Regions from separate parts of the Faecalibacterium sp. BIOML-A4 genome, predicted to be linked through region 2. Evidence: predicted binding sites of a transcription regulator. Region 2 holds the regulator's gene; the other holds the start of a gene.

Region 1 (6,583 bases), on a different contig from region 2:
TGTCCACAGCGTTGTTGATGGAAATAAAGTTATCCAGTGCGGAGATGCTGCGGATATCGTTGGTGTAGTCCACGGGTGCAGACATGCACTCCGGGTTATCGTTCAGGTAATCGTACATTTTCTGGGTGCCGGCACCGAAGGCGTAGACCTGACGGCCCTTGTCCAGCTGCTTGCATGCACCGGTGATCTTGCCGGCCTTGGCGATATCCACAAAGGCGTCCACATACATTTCGGTGTGCACGCCCAGATCCTTCAAATCGCTCTGTGCGATCAGGCTGCCGATGGCATTGGGCATACCGCCGATGCCCAGCTGCAGGCAGGCACCGTTGGGGATCTGCGGAACGATCAGGTTGGCAACCTTCAGATCCACTTCGGTAGCAGCACCGGGAGCGGCCATCTGGCCGATGGGCGGGTTCTCGCCTTCCACGATGCCGGTGACCTGAGAAATGTGGATGCAGTTCTCCATGCCGCCAAGGCAGCGGGGCATGTTCTTGTTGACCTCAACGATGATCTTCTTGGCTTTTTCGCACACAGCACCCAGATGAGATGCACTGGGGCCGAAGTTGAAGTAGCCATGCTCGTCCATGGGGGTCACCTGGAACACCGCCACATCCAGCGGATCCGGGCTTTCGCGGTAGTAGCGGGGCAGCTCGGAATAACGGATGGGGGAGTAGAAGGAGAAGCCCTGTGCAATGGCCTTGCGCTCAATGCCGCCCATATGCCAGCTGTTCCATGTCATGTGTGCAGCGGGATCGTCGATCTGGAAGATCGCGGGCACCCACATCAGGATGCCGCCGCGGAAGTTGACACCTTCCAGCTCAGGCAGACGCTTTGCGATCTCGGCATCCACCGCCACAGGGGTGTTCACAGCCCAGCCGTAATCCACCCAGTCACCGCTTTTGACCAGTGCGGCAGCCTGAGCGGCGGTCATTTTCTTCTGAGCATACAGTTCCGTAAAATCCATTATAAACCATCCTCTCCTATAATAACATAAAGGAATTGTAAATTTATCATTTACTCTTCCTGCACGGACAAATCTTTGCAGGACGTTTACCACCTGTTGGCAATTTGAACACAGCTCTGACACAGGCGGATGATATCCTGATAACCAGCAGAAGGCAGCTGTCGGACAGGGCAGCAGATCTGCACAACTTAGTTATAACATTAACAATGTGCAGAATCAATAGTTTATCGAGAAAATTTTGACCGACTGGCAATATGGACAAAATTCGCGGAGTTTTTAGGCGATTGTTTGGTGCTGAAAAACCAAAATCTTTGAAAAAGGACTTGATAAAATTTTGACGATATGGTTTACTTATAGCGTAGCAAGCAGCTGCGATGCAGCACGACATTGATTGTTTAAATTTTAACGATAAAACGTACAGCTTGCACAAAAATCTTGCACCCAAGACTGGAAAGTGCTATCATGGCAGAACCAAAACGCGCTTTTCACAGCGCTCAAGGAGGACACCAGACGATGGCAACAGCAGTTTATCCCGGTTCGTTCGATCCGGTCACAAAAGGGCATCTCGATATCATCAAGCGCGCAGCAAAGATCAACGATCATCTGATCGTGGCGGTGCTCAACAACAGCGCAAAGAATCCGCTGTTCACCGTGGAGGAACGCGTGGAGCTTCTAAAGGAATGCTGCAAGGGCATCCAGAATGTTTCGGTGGAGAGCTTCGACGGCCTGACCGTGGAGTTCGCCAAGAAACGGCACGCTTCGGTGATGGTGCGGGGCCTGCGGGCGGTGACGGATTTTGAAAACGAGATCCAGCTTGCGCAGACCAATCACGCACTGATGCCCGGCATCGAGACCATGTTTCTGGCAACGAGCATCAAGTGGAGCTACCTTTCTTCCACCATTGTAAAAGAGGCAGCTTACTACGGCAGCGACATCGGTAAGTTCGTCACACCCAATGTGGAAAAGGCGGTCAACGAAAAGTATGCGCTGATCCGGCAGAAAAAAGACCCCGAGACCTAATTTGTAAAAGCGCTTACGGGCGTTTTGATAAAAATGGCTTACGAAAAGTAACACATACACAATTCAGGAGGCTATTCACATGAAAAAGATCGTTATCGCATCTGCATGCCGTACCGCTATTGGCAAGTTCGGCGGCACTCTGGCAAACGTTCCCGCAGTTGAGCTGGGCTCCATCGTCATCAAGGAAGCTCTGAACCGTGCAAACGTCGCTCCCGAGCAGGTCGATCATGTCTACATGGGCTGCGTCATTCAGGCCGGTCTGGGCCAGAACGTTGCTCGTCAGGCTGCTCTGAAGGCTGGTCTGCCCATCGAGACCCCGGCTGTCACCGTCAACGTGGTGTGCGGCTCCGGTCTGAACTGCGTCAACATGGCTGCTCAGATGATCGAGGCTGGCGATGCTGACATCGTGGTCGCAGGCGGCATGGAGAACATGGACATGGCTCCCTTCGCACTGCAGAAGGCTCGTTACGGCTACCGCATGGGCGCACCCATGGGCAAGAGCGAGATCGTGGATACCATGGTCAACGATGCTCTGTGGGATGCCTGCGGCTTCAACAAGCACATGGGCATGACCGCTGAGAACGTCTGCACCAACGAGACCTATCAGAAGAAGTACGGCTACAGCCCCATCACCCGTGAGATGCTGGACGAGTTCTCATACAACAGCCAGCTGAAGGCTGACAAGGCCATCAAGGACGGCGCTTTCAAGGACGAGATCGTTCCCGTTGTGATCAAGGGCAAGAAGGGCGACACCGTGTTCGATACTGATGAAGGCCCCCGTCTGAGCGCTCCTGAAGTGCTGGCAAAGCTGAAGCCCGCTTTCACCAAGGACGGCATCGTGACCGCCGGCAACTCTTCCGCCATCAATGACGGCGCTGCTGCTCTGGTCATCATGAGCGAGGAGAAGGCTAAGGAGCTGGGCGTGAAGCCTCTGGCTACCTGGGTCGCCGGTGCTCTGGCAGGCGTTGAGCCCGAAGTCATGGGCCTGGGCCCCATCGCCGCTACCAAGAAGGTCATGGCTAAGACCGGCATGAGCGTTGCTGACATGGATCTGATCGAGGCCAACGAGGCATTTGCTGCTCAGTCTGTGGCTGTCAGCCAGGCTCTGAACTTTGATATGAGCAAGGTGAACGTCAACGGCGGCGCAATTGCTCTGGGCCACCCGGTCGGCGCTTCCGGCGCTCGTATCCTGGTCACCCTGCTGTATGCTATGAAGCATCGCGGTGCACACAAGGGCCTGGCTACCCTGTGCATCGGCGGCGGCATGGGCTGCGCTACCATCGTTGAGATGGACTAAGCTTCACCTCTTGGAATCCTGACTGAATGACAGACCCGGACAGGGAAGGGAACCGGAGAGCCTTTCCTCCGTCCGGGGGCTGTTTGTGATAATTGATAAGATTTGAATAGGAGGTTTTCACAATGGCATTTGTAAAAACCGAGGTGCAGGGCGCAGTTGAGATCATTACCATCGACCGCCCCAAGGCACTGAATGCCCTGAACCCCGAAGTTCTGGCAGACCTGAAGGCAGCTTTTGAGGCTGTGGATCAGGAGACTGTCCGCTGCATCGTTCTGACCGGCGAAGGCGACAAGAGCTTCGTGGCAGGCGCAGATATCGGTTCCATGAGCACCATGACCAAGGCAGAGGGCGAGGCCTTCGGCAAGCTGGGCAATGATGTGTTCCTGATGATCGAGAGCTTCCCCATCCCCGTTATTGCAGCCGTGAACGGCTTTGCACTGGGCGGCGGCAACGAGCTGGCTATGAGCTGCGACATCCGCATCTGCTCTGACAACGCTGTGTTTGGCCAGCCGGAAGTGGGTCTGGGCATCACCCCGGGCTTCGGCGGCACCCAGCGTCTGGCACGTCTGGTCGGCATGGGTATGGCAAAGCAGCTGGTCTACTCTGCTCTGAACATCAAGGCGGACGAGGCTCTGCGCATTGGTCTGGTGAACGCTGTGTATCCTCAGGCTGAACTGATGGAGAACGTGCTGAAGCTGGCCGGCAAGATCGCAAAGAATGCACCCATCGCTGTACGCAACTGCAAGAAGGCAATCAACGGCGGCATCAGCCTGCCCATCGAGAAGGCTGTTGAGGTCGAGGAAAAGCTGTTCGGCGACTGCTTCGAGACCCACGACCAGAAGGAAGGCATGGCCTGCTTCCTGAGCCGTGAGAAACCGAAGCCCAAGGCAGTGTTCACCAACAACTAATCCATTACTACATAATTTTTGATATTAAAGGAGAGGTTTCCTATGAAGATCGGTGTTATCGGCGCTGGCACCATGGGCCAGGGCATCGCAAAGGCATTTGCACAGGTTGAGGGCAACACCGTTGCTCTGTGCGACATCAAGCAGGAGTGGGCCGAGAATGGTCTGGCAAAGATCAAGAAGGGCTACGAGAAGCTGGTTGCCAAGGGAAAGATGACGCAGGAAAAGGCAGACGCTATCGTTGCTGCCATCACCCCGGGCCTGAAGGAAGACCTGTGCGCTGACTGCGATCTGGTCGTTGAGGCTGCTTTTGAGGATATGAAGGTCAAGCAGACCACCTTCGGCGAGCTGGATAAGATCTGCAAGCCCGAGTGCATCTTCGCTTCCAACACTTCTTCTCTGTCCATCACCGAGATCGGCAAGGGCGTTAGCCGTCCGCTGGTCGGCATGCACTTCTTTAACCCCGCAGACCGCATGAAGCTGATCGAGGTCATCGCAGGCTGCAACACTCCCGCTGAGACCGTTGAGAAGATCAAGGAGATCTCTGTTGCCATCGGCAAGCAGCCGGTTCAGGTCAATGAGGCTGCAGGCTTCGTCGTCAACCGCATCCTGATCCCCATGATCAACGAAGCTGCTTTCATCAAGATGGAAGGCGTTTCCGATATCGCCGGCATCGACACCGCTATGAAGCTGGGTGCCAACCACCCCATGGGTCCCCTGGAGCTGGGCGACTTCATCGGCCTGGATATCTGCCTGGCCATCATGGATGTGCTGTACAAGGAGACCGGCGACAGCAAGTACCGTGCCTGCCCGCTGATCCGCAAGATGGTCCGCGGCGGCAACCTGGGCTGCAAGAGCGGCAAGGGCTTCTACGTTTACAACGCAGACCGCACCAAGACCCCTGTTGACCAGCTGTAAATTCTGATAAACGTTTCTCCCGACCGTGGAAAAGCGGCCGGGAGGAATTTGTTTGCACCGGGCAATTCCGGTAAATGAAAAAGACCCGTTAGGAGGATATAGCGATGGATTTTACTCTGTCCAAGCAGCAGCAGATGGTACAGAAAATGTACCGCGAGTTTGCTGAGAACGAAGTCAAGCCCCTGGCAAAGAAGGTTGATGCGGAAGAGTACTTCCCCAAAGAGACCGTCGAAAAGATGGGCAAGCTCGGCATGATGGGCATTTATTTCCCGACTGAGGTCGGCGGTGCAGGCGGCGATGTGCTGTCCTACGTCATGGCAGTGGAAGAGCTGAGCAAGGTCTGCGGCACCACCGGTGTCATCGTCTCTGCTCACACCAGCCTGTGTGCTGCTCCTATTTATGAAAATGGTACTCCCGAGCAGAAGGCAAAGTATCTGCCCAAGCTGTGCAGCGGCGAGTGGCTGGGTGCTTTCGGCCTGACCGAGCCGGGTGCCGGCACCGATGCACAGGGTCAGCAGACCTTTGCAAAGCAGGACCCCGAGACCGGTGATTGGATCCTGAACGGTTCCAAGATCTTCATCACCAACGCCGGCTACGCAAACGTCTTTATCGTTATTGCTGTCACCGATATCGTGCCCGACAAGAAGGGCCGTCCCACCAAGCAGTGCTCCGCCTTTATCGTGGAGCGCACCGACCCGGGCTTCTCCGTCGGTAAGGCTGAGGATAAGATGGGCATCCGCGGCTCTTCCACCTGCGAGCTGATCTTTGAGGACTGCCGCATCCCTGCTGACCGTATGCTGGGTGTGCGTGGCCGCGGCTTCCAGCTGGCTATGGCTACTCTGGACGGTGGCCGTATCGGCATTGCTTCTCAGGCTCTGGGCATCGCCGAGGGCGCTCTGGAAGAGACTGTTGCTTACGTCAAGGAGCGCAAGCAGTTCGGCCGCAGCATTTCCGCATTCCAGAACACCCAGTTCGAGCTGGCTGAGATGAAGGCACGCGTTGAGGCTGCAAAGTATCTGGTCTACGCTGCTGCTCTGAAGAAGCAGGAAGCAATGGATGGCAAGAAGGTCCGTTACAGCGTTGAGGCTGCTCAGGCAAAGCTGATCGCAGCCCGCACCGCAAGCGATGTGACCCGCCGCTGCCTGCAGCTGTTCGGCGGTTACGGCTACACCCGTGACTATCCCATCGAGCGCATGATGCGTGATGCCAAGATCACCGAGATCTACGAGGGCACCAGCGAAGTGCAGATGATGGTCATTTCCGGCGCGCTGCTGAAGTAAGGGAGGCAAGAGTTACAATGAAAGCAATTGTTTGTGTAAAGCAGGTTCCTGATACCTCCGGCAAGGTGTCCGTCAAGCCCGATGGCACTCTGGATCGTGCATCGATGGCTACCATCACCAACCCGGATGACCTGAACGCTCTGGAGGCTGCTCTGAAGCTCAAGGACGCTACCGGCTGCGAAGTCGTTGTTGTTACCAT
Region 2 (11,542 bases):
AATTCCCCTCTTTGGTGCGGGGCTGGGTGGCCAGCTGGCTGCGGATGGTCTCGATGGCCTTGCGGTACTTTTCATCCCCAAAGATATCGTACAGGGTGAACAGGTTTTTGCCTTGATTCACGTTATCCAGATTGTACTCCTTGGGGTCGTAGGTCTTGATGGAGCCATCCTCCTGCACGAACCAGTCGATGAAGTTCTTGGAAAAGCGCAGATACTTCTCGTCGCCGGTGGTCTTGTACAGGCTCAGGCAGGCCGTGATCATGCAGCCGTCGATGTAGTTCCACTTGTTGGGCTTGCCGCTGCGCACCTTCTCGATGTTCCACATGGGTGCTTCGGCGCTGGAATTGGCGATCAGGTAGTCCACGTAATCGCCCAGCATGGCAAGAATTTCTTCATGGGTCATGGTATCAGTCCTCCTCAAAATGGCCGACATTTGCAAAGTGCAGGCGTTCGCCCTCGTAGCCCTCGATCTTCACGTTGTGCAGGTCGATCTCCTTGACATTCTCGGCGTAGATGGCCAGCTTCTTCACCAGAGGGCGGTTATCCGCCATAGCGGCCTGACCGGCCTCGGCATTGGGGTCAAAGGTGATCGTGACGTTCTTCATGGAAACGCGCTCAATGGGCTGCTCCGGCAGGCCGTCGAAGTAGCATCCCGCGAACTGAGCGTCGGTGGCGACGATGTCCTCCATGGTCAGGCTGCCCAGCTTCGGGGTGTACTCGTCCACGGGCATGGCATCGCGGCACTGCACATAGGGGCCGTGGCCGTCCGGGTCACAGAAGTAGAACATGTTGATGACGAAGGGTGCCTTGACACCGCGCATCTCCACGTTGCGGAACACCAGCCCGTCGATGACGGCGGTGTTGCCGCGGCCACGGCGGGTCTTGACGCGCAGGCCGCGGTCGGTGTGATCCATCAGGCACTGGGTGACCACCATATCCTTCACGCCGCCGCTCATCTCGCTGCCAATGACGATGCCGCCATGGCCTTTGTCCAACAGGCAGTTGCGGATAACGGTGTGCTCACAGCTCTTTTTCAGCTTCATGCCAAGGAATACCTTGCTGGCCTTCATGGCAATGCAGTCGTCGCCCACATGGATGTTCACGCCGATGATGCGGATATACTCGCAGCTTTCGGGGTCGATGCCGTCGGTGTTGGGGGCATTGTAAGGATTGTTGATGTTGAAGTTCAGCAGGTCAAGGTGCTTGACAAAGATGGGGTGGATCGTCCACGAATAGCTGTTCTGCACCGTAATGCCGTGCAGGCAGATGTTCTCGCTGTCCACAGCGGCCACAGCGCGGGGCCGCCATGCGATGCGCTTGATCTTGGGCGTTACCCACCAGTCGCCGTTCTCGGCATCGCAGTCCAGCGTGCCCTCGCCGGTCACAACGACATCGTGCACCTGCGTGATGTTCAACAGACCCGCAAAGCTGCTCAGGGGATTGCCCTCCCAGCCGGTCAGGTAGTATTCATCCACCTCATTCTCGCTGGGGATCACGCCGGGCAGGATGGGGTAGTGGGTGCGGTCGTTGTCGCCCAGCAGCACAGCGCCCTTTTCAAGATAGAGGGTGGTGTTGCTTTTCAGGAACAGGCTGCAGGTGCGGTAGCGGCCTGCGGGCACGTACACTGTGCCGCCCTTGGGGCAGGTGGAAAGAGCCGCCTGCAGCTTGAGGGTGTTGTCCGTGGTGCCGTCGGCCACCAGACCGTAGCGGGAAGCATCCACAAAGAAGGTCTCGGCCTCGGTGGTAAAGGTGCAGGTCAGGCTTTCGCCCTCGGCCTGCACACCCACCGTGTACTCCGTGCCGGGCAGCAGGGAGTACAGGGAGAACACGTTGGTATTGCAGGCTTCGTAGACGGTCTTTCCGTTCAGGGTAACGGTGAACGGGTGGGCCGGACGATAGCACAGGCCGTTTTCCAGCTCGAAAACAGCGCTGCGCGTCATGGAACGGATAAGCGACAGATTCATGGGAGAACCTCCTGATGGTTTTGTCTTGCCCAAATGCCTTGGGCATGGTATGATGAAAAAGAACCCTCTCAGTCAAACCCTTTGGGTTTGCCAGCTCCCCCGAAGGGGGGAGCTTTTATGGAGCGGAACGGTCAAATGCATAAAACCTCGCCCTTTGGGAGAGGTGGCATCGCGCAGCGATGACGGAGAGGGTTTTCCCTCGGAAGATGATGAGAAGTGTATTATGAGATCAGAACGTGAAAAGATCACCGGCAAGGTGGCCGCTGCCACCCTGCGGCTGAATGCGAACCGCTACGAGCTGCCGCCGGATGAGGACACCTGCTATCTGCTGCTGGTGTCGGAGGGCAGCGTCACGCTGGAATACGAGGGCGGGAATGTGCTGGTAAACCCCGGCAGCGCCGTGCTGCTTGGCCCCGGCGGCTGCCGCTTTGCACAGACCGGCAGCGCCGTGCCGCAGATCGTGGGGTGCCACTTTCCGCTGGGGATGCTGCATGATTTGAAAAACACAGCCGGGCGGGATTTCGGCCGCCTGTTTGCGCCCGGGGAGCGCACAGTGCTGTATGCACCGGTGCAGTGGCAGAGCCGCATCCGTACCCTGCTGGAAATGATGGCCAGCGCCAGCACCGAGCAGGATTACCCCGGCCCGCTGTACCTGCTGCTGATCCTGCACTATGTGGAGCAGGAGTGCATTGCCGAGAGCAGCGCTGTGGCGCGTCCCCACAACGAAACGGTGGAGCAGATCTGCGCCTACCTTGCGGCCAATTACCGGCAGAAGTTTTCCCTCACCGAGGTGGCGGCGCAGTTTTATCTTTCGCCCTACTACCTGAGCCGTTTGTTCCGGCGGGTAACGGGCCAGTCCATCGTGGATTACATCAACAACCGCCGCATCGAAGCGGCCCAGAAGCTGCTGGAAACGACCGAGCTTTCCATCAGTGCGGTGGCCGAGCAGACCGGCTTTGCCAGCGCCGCCCATTTCCGCCGGGTGTTCCGCGAGGTGATGGGTACTGGCCCACTGCAGTACCGCAAAGGACATAAGAAATAAGAAACACCCCCTGCGCCATCTACGGGAACGGCACAGGGGGTGTTTGTTTGTATCAGATAATCTTATGCTGTGCGGGGAAAGGGCTTAGCCCTTGACGGCACCGGCAGAGATACCTTCAACGAACTGGTCCTGTGCACAGAAGAAGACGATCAGCTGCGGCAGGATGGAGATGAGGGACAGAGCAAGGATCTTGTTCCATGCGAAACCGGTATCACCGTCCATGGACAGCTTGACGAACAGGGACATCGGGTACTTACCGGGAGTGCTGACGTAAAGCAGCGGACCCATGAAGTCGTTGCAGCTCCACATAAACTGGAACAGTGCGCAGGACACCAGAGCGGGGCCAAGCATGGGCACGATGACCTTGTACAGGGTCTGGAAGGAGGAGCAGCCGTCGATGGCAGCGGCTTCGTCCAGATCACGGGGGACATTGCGCATGAACTGCACCAGCTGGTAGACGAAGTAGGTCTCGGTCGCAAATGCGCAGTGCACCCAGATAGCCAGATAGAAGGGGCTGTCCAGCCAGCCGAACTTGTTGTACAGCAGGTACTGCGGCACATTCAGAACGACCTGCGGCAGGAACAGGGTGGCCAGCATGATGTTGAACATCAGCTTACGGCCGGGGAAATCGAAGCGGCCAAAGCCGTAGGCAGCCACACAGGCGGAGACCACCGTGCAGATCACCTTGGGGATGACGTAGCTGTAGGTGTTCAGCATGGCCTGCAGGATGTTGATGGAACCGCCAAAGTTGTTCAGAGCGCCGCGGTAGCCATCCAGAGTGGGGTGCTTGATCCACAGGCTGATGCCTGCAAAGATCTCGCTGTTGTCCTTAAAGGTAGCGCTGATCATCCACAGCAGAGGATAGATCATGATGACGCCGACCAGGATCAGGACGAAATACTTGAAGAAGGTCGCGATTTTATTCGATGCTTTCATTCCCATACTGGTCACCTTACCTTTCGTCAGAGTAGTAGACCCACTTCTTCTGGCTGGTGAATGCAATGATCGTCAGGATGCAGACGATGATGAACATGATCCATGCCAGAGCGGATGCCATACCCATGTCATAAGACTTGAATGCGTAGTTGTAGACCAGCAGAGAGATCAGCGTGGTGGAACCACGGGGGCCGCCGTTGGTGATGATGTAGGGGCCATTGAACTCCTGGAAAGCCTGGCAGATCTGAGTGACCAGGTTGTAGAAGATGATGGGAGTGATCATCGGAACGGTGATGGAGAAGAACTGACGCCACTTGCCGGCACCATCAATGGTAGCAGCCTCGTACAGGTCGGCAGGCACGCCCTTCAGAGCGGCCAGGAACAGCACCATGGCAGAACCGAACTGCCAGATGCGCAAAAAGCAGATGATCCACAGCGCGTAGCTGGGGTCAGACAGCCACTCGGGGCCCTGCACCAGACCAAAGGTGACAGCGCGCAGCACGGTGTTGAGCAGGCCGTCCACACTGAACACAGCCTTCCACAGAACGGCGATCGCAACAGAGCCGCCCAGAATGGAGGGAATGTAGTACACAGTACGGAACAGGTTGACGCATGCGATCTTGAAGTTCAGGATGTATGCGATGAACAGCGCAAAGACCAGCTTCAGAGGCACGGTGATGAAAGCGTACTTGAAGGTGATGATCAGCGCCTTGGTGATCTTGGTGGTGGTAAAGGCCGTGATGTAGTTGGCCAGACCAACGAACTGGGTACCGCTCTTGAAGAAGTTCATATCGGTGAAGCTGTAGTACAGCGACTGACCGAAGGGAACTGCCTTAAAGACGACGAAGCCGATGATCCAGGGGATCAGATAAAACAGACCCTGATATTTGTCCAGCCATTTCTGGAACGGGGTGCGCCCGACGGCGGGAGCATTGCTTTCTTTCATCTGGGAAATCCTCCTTTTTAAGGAATTTCGGAGCATGAGACGGACGAAGGGGTAACAGACTGGATACAGCTTTGTCAAGAATTTGTAACATATCCCTGACAAAAAAGGGGCATCTGCCGTATGGGCGGCAGGTGCCCCTCCGTATTAGCCAAAGGGTGCCCTTTATATGTACGTTACCGCACACAGCGGCACTCTGAAGAAAAACTTAGCCGATGGTGTAACCAACAGACTCCATGCCGTCCAGCAGGGTGTCAACAACGTCTGCACCGGAAACGCCGTCGTAGTCAACGGTGTCGAACACTTCCTGATAGATGCCGGTGCCGGAAGCTTTCAGGTCGTTGTTCTCGAACAGGGGATCCAGCTTGTTGGTGGTGAAGGCCATGACCTTGGCGTTTGCCTCAGCAACCAGATCCTTGACAGCGCCGGCAGCCTGAGCAGCAGCCAGACCAGCCTTGGAAGCGGGGATGCCGCACTCGGAACCCATGATGGAAGCGCCCTTCTCCTCGTTCAGCAGGAAGTTGATCAGGGTAGCAGCCTCGGCAACGCACTTGCTGGTCTTGGTGATGGCCAGACCCATGGAGACCTTGGAGAAGCCGCCGTTGTTGTCGCCGAACTTGATCTCTTCGCCAACGGTGAAGCCGTCCTTGTTGGCATCATCCAGAGCGGAGGAGTACTTGGAAGCAGCGGAATCCCACTCGAAGATGCCTGCGATCTTACCGGTGATCCACTCGTTGGACTGGTGGGTAGCGGTATCAGAGTTTGCGGAGTAGTAGGTCTTCAGGTTCATCATGACGTGGCCATCCACCAGGCTCTTGATGAAGTCGATGCCCTCAGCGATCTCGTCCTCGGTGTAGTTCAGGGTAGAGGTGACGGGGTCAGCCCAGTCCTTGCCGTACTTGGACTCGAGGTAGAACACCATCAGGATCATACGGTCGTATGCGCCCAGATGCATGGGGTAGTAATCGTCGCCCAGCTTCTCCTTGAATGCCTTGCCGGCAGCCATCAGATCATCCAGAGACTTGGGAACTTCGGTGATGCCAGCCTTGTTGAAGGTGGTCATGTTCCAGAAGAAGATACGGCCGGTCATGGAAACGGGCACGCACTGCTGGCTGTTTGCAACGTAGCAGGCGTCCATGGCAGCGTCATCCCACTGGGTCAGATCCAGGAACTTGGAAACAGTGTTCAGGTCCACGAACTTGCTGCCATCAGCAGAGTAGTTGTACAGCCAGTTCCAGTTCACCTGGCACACATCCTGTGCGTTGCCAGCGATGAAGGCAGCTGCCATCTTCTCTTCCCAGCCGGACCATGCGGCGAAGGTGGGCTCGATGGTGATGTTGGTGTGCTCAGCCTGGAACTCCTTGATGGCGTTCTGGTAAGCCTCGTGACGGCTGTCGCCGCCCCACCAGCTGATGGTCATGGAAACAGGGCCGTCAGACAGTGCCAGGCTCTCGTCTGCAGAAGCAGCGGGAGCGGAAGAAGCGGTGGAAGCAGCAGAGCCGGATGCAGCAGAGTTGCCGCCGCAGGCAGCCAGAAGGCCGGCAGCGCCCACAGCGCCGGTGACCTTCATGAAATCACGACGAGAAATTGCCTTGCTCATTTTTGTTCTCCTCCTAAATACAGAAAACATCATCTCGAACGGGGGTCTGCACATACCCCGTTGTATACAATTATGATAACAAAACAACAACCAAAAAGAAAGACGCAAATTGCAGATATCTAAACAAAAAACGTACAAATATTGCTCTTGTTTCCGCGCAAGAATTGACGCCTTCGCTGAAATGAATAAACTTGGCTCGAAAAACTGTGCAACATGTATACTTCGCTATTTTGCATAGAAAACTGGGATGCATCATAGGAGGAACGTCGAATTTTGCAATAATTTTGTAAACATTCCGTTTTAGAACGTGGAAGCGTTGCATACATTGTGGACGAACAACAGCTTAAAAAGCCCGGACGGGAGCCTTTGAACTGATATATCAATAGTGCAAAAAATGTTCACTCTGATATATCAATTGTTTGCGGCAGTCCCCCGGCACCGGTCTGCAGACATGGAAATCGGTGCTTCTTCGCCCTTTTGGGGGGTGAAAAAGCACCGACAGCGACATATTTTGCGCTGCTGCGTGGACTGCGCCTGTGGGCCGGGGATAAAAAAGAAAGGCTGCCGTGTCGTTGAACACAGCAGCCTTGTATACAAGTTTATTCGACCCGCGAAGCAGCTTTTTCGGCGTAGAACGCACGCTTTGCCTTGAAATAGCACTGGGGGCACATGCTCACGTACTGCACATCGTTTTCCAAATCGATGGCCACCTGCTCGCCCTCAAAGACGAATCTGCCGTTCACCTTGCGGCAGTTACAGATGGCCTTGCGGCCGCAGGTGCAGATGGTTTTCATCTCCTCGATGGTGTGGGCCAGCTCCAGCAGGCGGGTAGAGCCGGGAAAGCCCTTGAGCGAAAAATCTGCCCGCAGGCCGTAGCAGATCACTGGAATGTTCAGGTCCACCGTTACCATGAACAGCTGTTCTGCCTGCTGCGCAGTGAAAAACTGGCTCTCGTCGCACAGCACGCAGGCCAGCGGCGCACCGTCAGCGTTGGCCGTGCGCACGGCCTCGAACACGTCCGTCTCCGGCGGGATCAGCAGATCAGCCTTGCGGCGCACGCCCAGACGGCTCACCAGCTCACCGCCGCCCTTGGTGTCCACCTGTGGCTTGAGGATCAGCACCCGCATCCCCTGTTCTTCGTAGTTGTGGGCTACCTGCATCAGGGCGGTGCTTTTGCCGCTGTTCATTGCGCCGTAGCGGAAATACAGTTTTGCCATTTGAAAAACTCTCCTTACAGAAAGAACCCTCTCAGCCAAAGCCTGACGGCTTTGCCAGCTCCCCCGATGGGGGAGCTTTTCTGCATCTTCCGGGCAGGCTGTCCTTCGCCGGAGAAGCAGAAACTTTCCCGTCCCCACTCATAAAGCTCCCCTTTCGGGGGAGCTGTTGAGCGTATGCGAGACTGAGAGGGTTCAGCGGCATCTCAGGCTTTGACTGAGAGGGTTCTCTTATTACTTATAATAGGTACGTTCAGTCCTGATTGCGCAGGCGGTAGCCAAGGCTCATCAGGCTGTCGCCCAGATGGACGTTCTCCACCACCACATCGGGATACGGCACAGAGAGGTCATAGTGGGAGAAGTTCCAGAAGCCCTCGATGCCCAGATCCACCAGACGGCCGCTGACCTGTTCCGCACCGTCGCGGGGCACACAGAGCACTGCGACCTTGGGGTGATGCTCGGCACAGAAAGACTCCAGCTCGTCGATATGGCGGATCTGGATGCCGCTGATCTCCTTGCCCACCTCGCTCTGTGCCACATCAAAGGCGGCGATCAGGCGGTAGCCGTTGGTATCGGTGGTGATAAAGCGGCTCACTGCCTTGCCCAGACGGCCGCAGCCGATCAGGATGGTGGGCAGGCGGTCACCGTTGCCGAACAGCAGGCCTTCCAGAATGGAGAGCAGGTTTTCCACCGAGTAGCCGATGCCCTGCCGGCCATTCACATCGCCGATGCAGTTGAAGTCCTGCCGTACCTGCGAAGCGGTGGTGCCCATCTGAGCAGCCAGCTCGCGGGAGGAAATGCTGTTGATGCCGTCTGCCTGCAGAGAGCACAGATAGCGGTAATATTTGGGAAGACGCTTGATAACGGGAAGCGAAGCCCTTGCAGGAGTGTTCATAGAATACTTTCTCCTTTCGCTCTATCGCAGTACTTGCCGCAGCTGCCTGCTTTACAGATGCGGCGCAGAGAAACCCCGATCCGTTTACGGGTCCATATTGCAGATATTACAGTCAATTATTTAAAGTATACTGCACCGATGGAGAATGTCAAATCATTCTCAAAAAATTTTTATGAAATGTTACCGCTTTTTTGCTGCAGTGGGTCTGCATAGCCCGGCACAGGCTGGGGAATGCTGACAGAAAACGCAGGAGGAAAGCATATGAATGATGAAACGCAGCTGACCGACGCGCGTCGGCTGGAAAAGGAAGAGATCGAAGATCTGGGCACGGTCACGCTGGCCCGCGGGGAGCATGTGATCCACTGCCTGACCGTCATCGGCCAGATCGAAGGCCATTCGGAAGCGCCGCAGGGCCAGAAGACCACGAAGTACGAGCATGTCATCCCGCAGCTGGTGGCCGCGCAGGAGGATCCTCGCATCGAAGGTCTGCTGGTGTTGCTGAACACGGTAGGTGGTGATGTGGAAGCGGGCCTTGCGCTGGCGGAGCTGATCGCCAGCGTGTCCAAACCCAGTGCAACGCTGGTGCTGGGCGGCGGGCACTCCATCGGCATCCCGCTTGCCGTCAGCGCCCGGCGCAGCTTCATCGTGCCCACAGCCACCATGACCGTGCACCCGGTGCGGCATTCCGGCGTCATTCTGGGGGTGCCGCAGACCATGCGCAGCTTTGAGCAGATGCAGCAGCGCATCACCGGCTTCGTAGCGGCCCACAGCGGCATGACTGAAAAACGCTACACCGACCTGATGCTCCACACCGGCGAGCTGGTGATGGACATGGGCACCGTGCTGGATGGACGCCGGGCCGTGAAGGAAAAGCTCATCGACGAGCTGGGCGGGCTTTCGGATGCGCTGGCGTGGTTGTATAAAGAGATTGAACGCAAATGAAGGCCGATTTTGTACAACAATAGGTTTGCCAATTTCTTCCCTGCGTGGTACAATAATAAAATCAAATAGTGTGTCTACTACAAACGCGGGGAACAAAGAAACATGGCAACAAAAAAACGTAAAACGACAACACGGCGCGCAGCATCGCGCAAAAAACGCGCAGAACAGCGGCTTCCGGCGGGGCTTGGCACCCTGTTTGCAGGCCTTTTGCTGGTGGTGCTGGCCTTTGTGGAGGGAGATTCGGCATGGAAGGCCCTGCACGATGTGCTGTTCGGACTTTTTGGCTGCGGCAGCTTTGTGCTGGGCGCGGCAGTGTGCTGCCTTGCTGTGCAGTATACCCGGGGCGAAGACCTTCTGCCCAAGATCTTCAAGCTGGTTCTGGGGCTGGTGTTTGCCTGCGGCACGGTGATCGTTTTTTCCGATATCCAGCCGCAGGGCATGTCGGCATTTCAGATGACGGCTGCCTGCTACGCAAACGGCGTGAATGCATGGATCGGCGGCGGTGCGCTGGGCGCACTGCTGGGCGGCAGCCTGCTGCTGCTGTGCGGACGGCCTGCGGCAACCCTTATCATGATCGTGCTGGCACTGTGTGTCAGCCTGTACATTTTTGATCTGACCCCGGCAGAGGTGTGGCAATGGCTGTGCGCTGCGTTTGGCGGCGTGCACGCAAAGGGTGCGGCCATGGCGCAGCAGAGCGCAGCCCGCCGCGCTGAACGTGCCGCTGCCCGCGCGGCAGAAGCCGAGGCTGAGGAAGACTACGACGAAGCAGAAGATGAATACCGGGATGAGGAAGATGCCGAAGAGGAGATGGAAACTCCGGCTTTCCGCATCGGTGTGCCGGACTGGCTGAACGGCATCCGCCACTGGGGCCACAAGGTGACCGAAGAGATGGAGGCGGAGGAGCCGGAGGCCGCCCCGCAGCCGGAGCCGCCCGCAGATACTTCCGGCCAGCCGCTTGCCCAGCCGGAGCCTGCCGCCCCGGCCATCACGCCGGTGCAGGTACGGGTATCCCGGCCCCGGGCTTCCTTTGACGTAGACCTTGGCCCCGACCACACTGAGGTGAAGGAGGGCGGCAGCGAACCCATCGAGCCGCTCATCGTGGGCCCGGGCGGCACCTTTGGGCAGAACCCGCTGCGCCCGGCCCCCAGACCTGCCACACAGCCCATCGTACAGGACGCAGTGGAGACCGATGCATCCGATTTCTTTGCAAAGGCTGCACAGCCGGTGCAGCCTGCGGCAGCGGAAAGCTTTGATACTCCGGTCATGACCCCGGCAATGCCGACGGCCCAGCCGGAAAGCCCGGCAGCGGCAGTCACGCCGGAGATGCCCGCCGTGCCCATCCAGCCCGCAGTCCCGGCGGCACCCGCCCGGGTGAGCGCCGAAAACGCCGTTGCCATGCGCGGCACACCCGACGAGGACGGCTGGATCAGCATTACCAGCGAACCGGTGGAGGAAAAGGATATCAGCACGCTGGTGGCAGCGGCAATGGAAAAGCCTGCCGCTTCCGAGCAGGCCGCGGCAGCGGCCCCTGTGGACGAGACCGAACCGGTGGATACTTATCAGTACCAGTATCCGCCCATTGAGCTGTTTGAAAAATCGCAGGACGAGACCGACCCCGGCGCGCAGGAAGAGCTGAAAGCCAACGCCCAGAAGCTGGTGGATACGCTGGAAAGCTTTGGCGTGCGCACCCGTGTGCTGGATATCTCCCGGGGCCCCTCCGTCACCCGGTACGAGGTGCAGCCCATGGCGGGTGTCAAGATCAGCCGAATCACCTCGCTGGCAGACGATATCGCCCTGAACCTTGCGGTGGCAGATGTGCGTATGGAAGCGCCCATCCCCGGCAAGCCTGCCGTGGGCATTGAGGTGCCCAACCACAAAAAGACCCCGGTGTATATCCGCAGCGTGTTCGAGAGTCAGAGCTTTTTGCGCATGACCTCACCTCTGGGCATTGCGCTTGGCAAGGACATTGCCGGTGTGGCACAGGTGGCAGACCTGTGCAAGATGCC

The links. The regulator Rex, encoded in region 2, represses fermentation and respiration genes when NADH is low (regulators of the CRP and FNR family bind a similar motif). The targets are predictions, from matches to a motif close to ATTGTTAANNNNTTAACAAT.
Region 1: the regulator Rex is predicted to act here: its motif matches at 1,355-1,374, upstream of coaD (pantetheine-phosphate adenylyltransferase).

What each region holds. Positions count from the first base shown of each region.
Region 1 covers NZ_WKZG01000001.1:179,636-186,218, forward strand. The annotation lists gene GKG34_RS00860 (butyryl-CoA:acetate CoA-transferase) at 1-964, opposite strand, end outside; gene coaD (pantetheine-phosphate adenylyltransferase) at 1,478-1,984, shown strand; gene GKG34_RS00870 (acetyl-CoA C-acetyltransferase) at 2,064-3,281, shown strand; gene GKG34_RS00875 (enoyl-CoA hydratase-related protein) at 3,404-4,189, shown strand; gene GKG34_RS00880 (3-hydroxyacyl-CoA dehydrogenase NAD-binding domain-containing protein) at 4,232-5,104, shown strand; gene GKG34_RS00885 (acyl-CoA dehydrogenase family protein) at 5,209-6,384, shown strand; gene acrB (acryloyl-CoA reductase electron transfer subunit gamma) at 6,402-6,583, shown strand, end outside.
Region 2 covers NZ_WKZG01000016.1:90,471-102,012, forward strand. The annotation lists gene GKG34_RS11435 (glycoside hydrolase family 88 protein) at 1-403, opposite strand, end outside; gene GKG34_RS11440 (glycoside hydrolase family 28 protein) at 408-1,964, opposite strand; gene GKG34_RS11445 (AraC family transcriptional regulator) at 2,188-3,006, shown strand; gene GKG34_RS11450 (carbohydrate ABC transporter permease) at 3,091-3,948, opposite strand; gene GKG34_RS11455 (sugar ABC transporter permease) at 3,959-4,888, opposite strand; gene GKG34_RS11460 (ABC transporter substrate-binding protein) at 5,094-6,485, opposite strand; gene GKG34_RS11465 (thymidine kinase) at 7,085-7,702, opposite strand; gene GKG34_RS11470 (redox-sensing transcriptional repressor Rex) at 7,953-8,594, opposite strand; gene GKG34_RS11475 (ATP-dependent Clp protease proteolytic subunit) at 8,856-9,536, shown strand; gene GKG34_RS11480 (DNA translocase FtsK) at 9,639-11,542, shown strand, end outside.